3 regions of the Williamsia sp. Y844 genome follow, and region 3 is predicted to be linked to each of the others. Evidence: predicted binding sites of a transcription regulator. Region 3 holds the regulator's gene; each other region holds the start of a gene.
The links. The regulator LexA, encoded in region 3, represses DNA repair genes until DNA is damaged. The targets are predictions, from matches to a motif close to CGAACANNTGTTCG.
Positions count from the first base shown of each region.

Region 1 (3,281 bases), on a different contig from region 3:
TGTGTCCCTGGACATGGGCTCGATGGTCGCCGGAGCCAAGTATCGCGGCGAGTTCGAAGAGCGCCTGAAGGCCGTTCTGGAAGAGATCAAAGGCTCTGCCGGACAGGTCATCACGTTCATCGACGAGCTGCACACCATCGTGGGTGCCGGTGCCACCGGCGATTCCGCGATGGACGCAGGCAACATGATCAAGCCGATGCTCGCCCGCGGTGAGCTGCGACTGGTGGGTGCCACCACGCTCAGCGAATACCGTCAGTACATCGAGAAGGATGCGGCCCTCGAACGCCGTTTCCAGCAGGTCTACGTCGGCGAACCGTCGGTCGAAGATGCCATCGGCATCCTGCGTGGACTCAAGGAGCGGTACGAGGTGCACCACGGCGTCCGGATCACGGACTCCGCACTGGTGGCCGCCGCGACGCTGAGTGATCGCTACATCACGTCGCGGTTCCTGCCGGACAAGGCCATCGACCTTGTCGACGAGGCGGCATCTCGACTCCGTATGGAAATCGATTCGCGCCCAGTCGAAATCGATGAGGTCGAACGTATCGTTCGTCGGCTCGAAGTCGAAGAGGTCGCGCTGCAGAAGGAAACCGACGCCGCGTCGAAGATTCGTCTTGACAAGCTCCGTCAAGAGCTCGCCGACCAGCGGGAGAAGCTCAACGAGCTCTCCGCCCGCTGGCAGGGTGAGAAGAACGCCATCGACTCGGTGCGTGACCTCAAAGAACGCCTCGAAACACTTCGCGGTGAATCGGAGCGGGCCGAACGCGATGGCGATCTCGGCCGGGCAGCTGAACTGCGATACGGCACAATCCCGACCTTGGAGAAGGAACTTGCTGCCGCCGTTGAGAAGTCGGGTGCAGATCCGACCGGCGACGTGATGTTGCAGGAAGAGGTCGGACCCGACGATGTGGCAGAGGTGGTCGCTGCCTGGACCGGTATTCCGGCCGGCCGCATGCTCGAGGGTGAAACCGAGAAACTGCTTCGGATGGAAGACGAACTCGGTTCCCGGGTCATCGGCCAGAAGCTGGCCGTCGAGGCTGTGTCCGACGCGGTTCGTCGCGCTCGGGCCGGTGTCGCCGACCCGAACCGGCCACTGGGCTCGTTCCTGTTCCTCGGACCGACCGGTGTCGGTAAGACCGAGTTGGCCAAGGCTCTTGCCGAGTTCTTGTTCGACGACGAACACGCCATGGTTCGCATCGACATGAGCGAGTACGGCGAAAAGCACAGCGTGGCAAGGCTGGTGGGTGCTCCTCCCGGCTATGTCGGCTACGAGGCCGGTGGTCAGTTGACCGAAGCCGTTCGGCGTCGCCCTTATACGGTGGTGCTGTTCGACGAGGTCGAGAAGGCGCATCCGGACGTATTCGACATCCTGCTGCAGGTGCTCGACGAAGGCCGGTTGACCGACGGTCAAGGCCGCACGGTCGACTTCCGCAACACCATCTTGATCCTGACGTCCAACCTGGGAGCAGGTGGCGACAAGGACCAGGTGATGGCGGCGGTCCGGTCGGCTTTCAAGCCCGAGTTCATCAACCGACTCGACGACGTCGTGGTGTTCGACGCGCTGACGGCCGAACAGTTGGTGTCGATCGTCGACATCCAGCTCGGACAGCTGGGCAAGCGTCTGGCGCAACGCCGGCTGCAACTGGAGGTTTCCGAGGACGCCAAGAAGTGGCTCGCCACACGCGGATTCGATCCGCTTTACGGTGCTCGTCCGCTGCGCCGGTTGGTGCAGCAGGCCATCGGCGATCAGCTTGCCCGGGCTTTGCTGGCCGGCAAGATCACCGACGGCGACGTCGTCCCGGTGACCACCAGCGACGACGGCGAGACGTTGGTCGTTGGCTGACCTGGCTGACCAATTGAACAAGAACCCCTGCACCCACATCGGTGCAGGGGTTCTTGCTTTTGGCGGGCACGAAGAGTGAGACTGTCGAGGTCTATTCGAACATATGTTTGAACCAGTGGTGATTTTGGGCTACACTGGTGTTCAAGCGCTTCCGAAATACGTGGGATTCCGAGAAATCACTACGGCTGTTCGTATTCGTTCACAGGGGCTGGGGGGTCCGGGGTGTCAGATCAGTTCGCTATCGACATGCCCACAAATGCTGCGCTGCTCGAGCTCGATGCTGCTGTTGAGCGCATCGCCACAATGGATTTGATGCCGATCTCTGATGAGGACTGCGTGCGGGTGCTTCAGCGCATCGAAACCTCGACGCGACGGTTGCAGGCCGCTGGTTTGCCGGTATTGCGGGAAGTGACTGTGCGACGGGCATTTTCGAAGGCAGGCTTCGGCTCACCGGTGGCGATGCTCAAAAACCTGTTTCGGCTGCGGCCCGGGGCGGCCCGTAAACGGCTGGAGGCAATGGACGCTCTGACAGCATCGGTGACGCCCAGTGGCGAGGTCATCGAACCGCGGTATCCGGAGACAGCGGCGGCGTTGAGGGACGGTGCGATCGATCTCGATCATGCCGCGATCGTCATGGACGTGATGGCCAAGATCCCCGCAAAGGTCGATGCGGAAAAGCGGGAGAACACCGAGGCCGCGATGGCCCAGTTGTGCCAGCGGTACACCCCGACAGAAGTGGAGCGGATCGGTGAGCGGATTGTCGAGTATCTCGATCCCGACGGCACGTTGACCGACGACGCGGACCGCGCCCGCCATCGCGGTCTGAGCCTGGGTAAGCAGTCTACGAACTTGATGTCGAAGATCACGGGTCATCTGGACCCGGTGACGCGCGCGTTGCTCGACGTGATGTTGACGGTCTGGGCCGCGAAAGGGATGAACAATCCTGGTGACCCGCTGTCCCCGTCGGGTGCGGTAGATGACCCCGCCTTGGACAAAGACATCCTGCAGGCCTCTGCTGACAACGACATTCGTAGTCAGGCGCAGCGCAATCATGATGCGTTGAAGGCCGCGTTGTTGTATTTGATCGAGTCCGGGCAACTGGGCGATTCGCACCGTGGTTTGCCGGTGCAGGTGATCATCTCGATGACGAAAGATCAGCTCGACGAATCGGTGCGACCTTCACCCGGTGCAGGCGTGGTCATCGACAGCGCCGACTACGACTACGACGATGACATTGTCGAGGTCGAGGTCGAGGTCGAGGTACCGGGCGAGATGGTGCCATGTGGAAGTCGGAATCCGGTGCAGCCGTACGGATCAGGTGTGGCGTACACGGCAACCGGAACAATCCTGCCCATCGGTGATGCAGTGAAGCTCGCTGTGCGCAGCGATAAATCGTTGGCGATCTTCGAGAATCACTCGAACGAGATCCTGTACTTCG
Region 1 covers NZ_JBXCJB010000001.1:1,285,788-1,289,068, reverse strand. The annotation lists gene clpB (ATP-dependent chaperone ClpB) at 1-1,843, shown strand, start outside; gene AC1TQG_RS05730 (HNH endonuclease signature motif containing protein) at 2,090-3,281, shown strand, end outside.
Region 1: a site for LexA is predicted at 1,940-1,953, ahead of AC1TQG_RS05730 (HNH endonuclease signature motif containing protein). Genes of this name have one in related genera too.

Region 2 (3,281 bases), 480 kb from region 3:
GATCGCGGGCAAACAGCGCCAGGCGTTGACCTTTCTGCGCGGTCCGTTTGGCCCGGCCCAGATACAGGACTTCAACGGAGTGGTCAGCGAACACCGAGAGATATTTGTCGGACCGCGCCGCCAACTCCAGTGCGTCCCCGACCGGAATGTCCACCCCGGAAGCGGTTTTCGCGATCCCGGCACACTCTTCGAGTTGTTGTTTGGTCATCGTGATGATGATCTGCGCCGGCAGCCCCCGATGGGACTTGCCGAGCAGGTTGCATTCCAAAATGGTCTTCAGGATTGCCTTGAGCCCGTCGTGACGCATCTGGCCCCGCGAACGGGTGTCACGTTCGGCGGCTGCCTTCATCAACTCTTGATCTTGCTTCGGATCATCTGACGCGCCGGTGGGCGAGTAGGGGTCGGCCGGATTATTCATCCCCGGTGCGGCCCACACATCCATCACGGTGGTCAGCAACGCCAATGTTTCTGGATCGAGGGTGCCCGAGATTTTGGCCATCAGATCCACACCTTGATCGCCGATACTCACCGAGCGTCTGCGGGCCCGATCACTGTCGTCGGTCAACCGGCCATCGGGATCGACCCGGGCCAACACCTGACTGCCCGCAGCAGCCAGGCGGGTCGGATCGGACTCGACGGCTTCTTCGGTCATCCACTGATCGACCACGTCATACACGGCCGGATCAGCAGCTGAGGGGATCTGTTTGCGCACATCCAGCATCACATCCATATGCGAGGCGCCGATCAACCCTTGGGACCAGGCCTCTTCGGCGGCAGGGCATTTCGGTGCCAGCTCTTCGCCCTGCATCGTGTGGAATCGGCCGACAGCTTCCAGGCCGCGGATCCTGGACATGGTTTGGCCTTTGGTCAGCCGCAACTCGCCACGGGTGAAACCAAACTGCGATGAATACCCGGCCTTCGAAAACGACGACCGATCCGAGACCACCAACAAGTGTCGCAACCCGGCGAGCTCGAGCTTACGAGCGATCCGTTCATGCACCCGCACAAGCTCATTGACTTCCGCATCAGACATATCGGAATCAGTGCAGTCCGCGATATCGGCAACCAGCAACTCCAACTCGAGATATTTGCGCACCAACACCGGAACCGAAGAAGAACCAACCGCAACCTCGTCAGACGGATCGTCAGTCATCATGCCCCCCAGCACATCTGATCGCCAGCTTTCAACCAGGATACCCCGGAGAACGCGATGTGTCGAATGTTTGTTCGAGTCGTGGTTTGGTGTCTCTATGAGACAAAACCTCTGTGGAGTGACGTGTTGCGCGCGTCAGAGTCGCCGACCGAAGCGCTTCAAGGGCACTAGTGCCAAACAAGAAGGGCTCAGGGTCCGGCCTTGACCAAACTTGCGAGTGCAACCACCAAGATCCCGAGGCCGTTGGTTGCAGCCGCACGCAGGGATCAAGGCGCTGTGCCTTTTTCGCTAACTGCTGGAGACATGTTCCGACTTGCCCGCCCGCCAATCCATGACTCCCGCGCCGCCGAACGCGCCGGACTGATCGGCCGGACCTGAATGCCGTAGCTATGACGGTCCGGTGTGGCCATGCTCCTCCCTCGAGCATGTGGCCACCGAGCCTAGCCGACGCGTTCGGACGGTGTTGAGTTCACCTCGGCGGCATCGTCGGCGGGATCGTCGGCCGCGGCGACCGCTTCGGCGTGCGCTCTCGGGTTCGCGGCGCGCGCCCGCAGATCGAGGTGGTAGGAGATGATCGCCAGCGTGAACAGCCCGACCCCCAGGCCCACAAGTGCCCCGAACCCCTCGACGGCAAAGTCGACCAGCGCGTTGAGCAAGGTGGAGATCAGTGCGGCATAACGCAGGAACTGCAGTGGCCAGAGTTTGTCGGTGCGATTGCGGGCGATCATCGCCGGTACCGCAAGTGCCAATGTGGCGGTGGCGCTCACCAGGGAGATGACGCCGGCCGCGTCCCTTCCGTCGAGGTCGAGTACCAGGTTGTCGCTCTCGTAGTAGCCGTCGATGGTCAGCCCGATGACAGTGAAGACCAGGGCGACGAATGCCGAGAAGATCAGTAACCAACACATGATGGGAAGCCACCGGGGATTGAGTAGGAATCTCGGAATCAACCGAGGTGCCCACTGCTGCAATGCGTGGAGTCGGGCCGATGCGACGGGGGCGCTGATGAGCAGTTCTCGGATGTTCTGTGCGGTTTCCGGGTCCGCGTCGAGTTCCTCCGCTTGCTCCACCATGCGTAGAGCGAGTTCGCGGCGATGTGTCTGGAGGCCGCGGGCCACACCGTCGGCGGCGATGGCTGCCGCCGACGCGAGATTCTCGTTTGCGCTCAGTGGCCTGATCTCCCTCATGATCCGACCGATGATGATCACGACAACCACCAGCACGTACATGATCTCGGCCGACGGCCCATAGAAATAGTCGTTGTTCTTGGTGACGAACTTGCCGACCTCGTCGAGGAAGAGCCCGAACCCGATGCCGCCGAACAGGACCGTGGCCACCCGCGCCCCGTAACCGATAAACCACCAATTCACCAGCAGCGCAAGCATCATCAATCCGCCGCCGTACAGAGCGTGAGCGATGTGGAGGGTGCCGCCACCGACCTGCGGGTAGTCGGTCAACCAGAGATATGCCCTGGTGACCAGGATGGTGGCGATCGCGATGATCAGGAATGCCTCGGCCGAGGAGGTTCCCGTCGCATTACGGGTGAACAACCCGATTTTGGGCGCCTGGCGGACAGTCGATGTCACAGCATTCCTCGGCTCGTCGAAATATGTAGGCGGACAGTGGTGAATCGAATTGTAGGCGTGCGCCCCGCGCGGTATGTCGCCTTCATAAGGGATACAAGGGGAGATGTCCGTTTTTCTTTCGAAGTCGGGTGAGCTGCGGTAATCACGCATACGCTGTACTGATGATGAAACTAATCCGGTCGGTAACTGCGGTGGCGGCCTTGTCCTGTGCCGCACTGATGGTGCCGACCACCGCGAATGCAACACCCGGTGAGGGCATTTCTGCGGTGACGTACGCCGATATCGAGATCCCCGCCGATCTCTTGCCCTTCATTCCCGATGGTTTGCATGCGGTGGCCAAGCAGATCACCATTGCGCCTGGTGGAACTACCGGTTGGCATTACCATGACGGTCCTGTCGTGGGAATCGTGCAGGCGGGCACATTGACTCACCCCGGGCCGGACTGTAAGCCTGTGATTTACAAGACCGGAGAATTGATCAACGAACCTGCCGGCGACGACAACGTCCATCAAGGGCAAAACCTCGGCAAGGTGCCGGTCATTCTT
Region 2 covers NZ_JBXCJB010000003.1:744,749-748,029, reverse strand. The annotation lists gene AC1TQG_RS20325 (HNH endonuclease signature motif containing protein) at 1-1,156, opposite strand, end outside; gene AC1TQG_RS20320 (hypothetical protein) at 1,594-2,736, opposite strand; gene AC1TQG_RS20315 (cupin domain-containing protein) at 2,898-3,281, shown strand, end outside.
Region 2: a site for LexA is predicted at 1,217-1,230, ahead of AC1TQG_RS20325 (HNH endonuclease signature motif containing protein). Genes of this name have one in related genera too.

Region 3 (3,281 bases):
GTCCATGTCACCGTCCGGGTGCCGTACTCCCGGGGTGACCTGGTCTCACGCATCCACGCCGAAGGCGATGTGTCGCGGGAGGAGCACGGAGCCGATGGCACGGAGATCGTCGCCAGTGTGCCTTCTGCGCTGGCCAGCCAGCTGGCCGAGTTCGCCGCATCTGATCTGTTCTAAAAATCCAGGCCTCCAGGCCCTTGGGCAGAATGTAGAATCCGGTTACAGTTACTGGCACGTCCGCGTTTTGACACCTCGTTATGGAGACCTTGATGGAACGTACGATTTTCGAGCCTGAACATCTTCTGTACCGCGATTCGTACAGAAGCTTCCTCGAACAGCATGTGGCGCCGTATCACGCCCGCTGGGAAGAGCAGAACATCGTCGATCGTGATGTGTGGATCGAAGCGGGTAAGAACGGCTTCCTGGCCGTGGACGCTCCCGAAGAGTTCGGCGGCGGCGGAGTCGACGACTTCCGCTACCAGGCCATCGTCTCCGAAGAGTCCGCCAGGGGTGGGTACAGCGGTTTGGGCTTCACCCTGCACAACGACGTCATCGCGCCGTACCTGCTGGAACTGACCACCGAGGAGCAGAAGGCGCGCTGGCTTCCGGGATTCACCTCCGGCGAGCTCATCACCGCCATTGCGATGACCGAGCCCGGAACCGGTTCGGACCTGCAGGGCATCAAGACCAACGCCAAGAAAGACGGCGACCACTGGGTGCTCAACGGATCGAAGACCTTCATCACCAACGGCATCAACGCCGACCTGGTGATCGTGGTCGCGCGCACCGACCCCGAGGCCGGCGCGAAAGGTTTCAGCCTGCTGGTCATCGAGCGTGGCATGGAGGGCTTCGAACGCGGCCGCAACCTCGACAAGGTCGGCATGAAGGCGCAGGACACCGCCGAACTGAGTTTCGACAACGTCCGTGTGCCCGCCGAGAACCTGCTCGGTGAAGAAGGCCTCGGCTTCATCTACCTCATGCAGAACCTGCCTCGCGAACGCCTGTCGATCGCTGTTGTCGCCGCGGCGGCGATGGAGCAGGTGCTGGAGACCACCGTTCAGTACACCAAGGACCGCAAGGCCTTTGGTCGCTCGATCGGGAACTTTCAGAACACCCGGTTCCTGCTGGCCGAACTGGCGACGTCGACCACGACGACCCGCGTCTTCGTCGACCACTGCATCGGTCTGCTGAACGAGAAGAAGCTGACCGTCCCGGATGCCGCGATGGCCAAGTACTACGCCACCGAGAATCAGGTGCACCTGGTCGACCGGTGTCTGCAGCTGCACGGTGGATACGGCTACATGCGTGAATACTCGGTCGCCAAGGCATTCCTCGACTCTCGTGTGCAGACCATCTACGGCGGGACGACCGAGATCATGAAGGAAGTGATCGGACGTAGTCTCGGGGTCTGATCACCCAGTGGTCCCCTGAACTCGAAAGGCGGGGTGTACCGGGATATCCCGGTACACCCCGCCTTTGATCTGTATGAGAGTGATCTGCCTCCGACTCGGAGGTCAGAGTCGACGCATCACAGTGACGACCTTGCCCAGGATGACGGCATCGTTACCCGGGATGGGATCGAACACCGGGTTGTGCGGCATCAGCCACACGGCGTCCTTGGTGCGCTTGAACGTCTTGATCGTGGCATCGCCGTCGATCATCGCCGCCACGATGTCGCCGTTGTCGGCAACATTCTGCTGGCGTACGACCACCCAGTCGCCGTCGCAGATCGCGGCGTCGATCATCGATTCACCGACGACCTTGAGCATGAACAGCGAACCTTCGCCCACCAGCTCTTTGGGGAGTGGGAAAACGTCTTCGACAGCTTGTTCGGCGAGGATCGGACCGCCGGCCGCGATCCGGCCGAGGACCGGGACGAACGTCGGCGTCGGCAGGGATTCGTCCGGTGCCTGAACCTGTCCGGCGGCTGTGGCCGGATTCAGATCGGTGTCCTGGATGTTCACCGCGCGAGGCCGGTTGTTCTCGCGCTGCAGGAAACCCTTGCGTTCCAGCGTGCGGAGCTGGTGGGCGACGGACGATGTCGAGGTCAGGCCGACAGCGTCACCGATCTCCCGGATGCTCGGAGGGTAGCCGCGCTCGCGGACCGAGGTGCGGATGACCTCGAGAACCGCTTTCTGGCGGGGGGTCAGTGAGCCCTCGGCGAGTGGTTCGGTGGCGACAACAGTGGTCGCGGTCCCGTCCGCCGGTGTCGGGGGCTGGGTTCTATCGGCCATCAGGTCCTCCAGTTCATGCGGTGTCGGGCGGGGTCCATGTCGACAAAGATAGTGCAAATGGTCACAAGTCTCAAACATTTGTTCGATCAGGCGTGGCGCTTTGTCGGAGGCCCGTGGTACTAATCGAACACTCTTTCAATCGAACGAGTGATCGAATAGGGATCGAACCGATGACCGAGGACTGAACCCCATGACTGCAGCCACCACCATTATCCGGCCGGCCACAGCTCGGCCTGTTCACCACCCCGAGAGCGGTACCCGCACGCGCACCACGCGCCCGGTACGGCCCGAGGACACATCACGCCCGGCCGGTCGCCGTCTGCCTGCGCAGCGCCGGGTGGCCGTCTCGTGTGCCGATTCGCGTAACTCCGAGCGGCGGATACCGACCGCTCGCGAGATGGTCTTCGCCCGCAGGCGCGCCTGGGCGGGCGCGGCGGTCGCCGGTGTCGGTCTGATGCTCGTGGTCGCCTTCATGACCTTCTTCGGCGGGGTCATGCAGCAGTCCGCGGATCCGGCCCGCGTCGGCACCGAGGTCGTCCGGGTCCAATCGGGGGAGTCGTTGGGCGCCATCGCCTCCCGCATCGCACCCGAGATGCCGACCGAAGCCGTGGTGGCGAAGATCATGGAGCTCAACGCCATGAACAACTCGGCACTGTCGGTGGGCCAGGCATTGGTCACGCCCGTCTACGCGAGGTAGACGTGGAGGGGCTGCAATCCCGGACGGTATCCTCGGAGTCACAGTGTCTGGTCACTCCGCCCAGGCCGTCGACCGTCGAGGATTCGTGCATGCATTGCCCGTTTTGCAAGAACGAGGACACCCGCGTAGTCGATTCGCGAGTGGCGGACGAGGGGCAGGCCATCCGTCGCCGCCGCGCCTGTTCGCAGTGTGCACGCCGTTTCACCACGGTGGAGACCGCGGTGCTCTCGGTGGTCAAACGGACCGGCGTCACGGAACCGTTCAGTCGCGAGAAGGTCATGCGCGGCGTCCGCCGGGCCTGCCAGGGCCGTTCGGTAGATGACGACAAATTGCAGCATCTTGCGCAGCAGGTG
Region 3 covers NZ_JBXCJB010000003.1:261,351-264,631, forward strand. The annotation lists gene hflX (GTPase HflX) at 1-174, shown strand, start outside; gene AC1TQG_RS18035 (acyl-CoA dehydrogenase family protein) at 267-1,409, shown strand; gene lexA (transcriptional repressor LexA) at 1,512-2,231, opposite strand; gene AC1TQG_RS18045 (LysM peptidoglycan-binding domain-containing protein) at 2,422-2,928, shown strand; gene nrdR (transcriptional regulator NrdR) at 3,018-3,281, shown strand, end outside.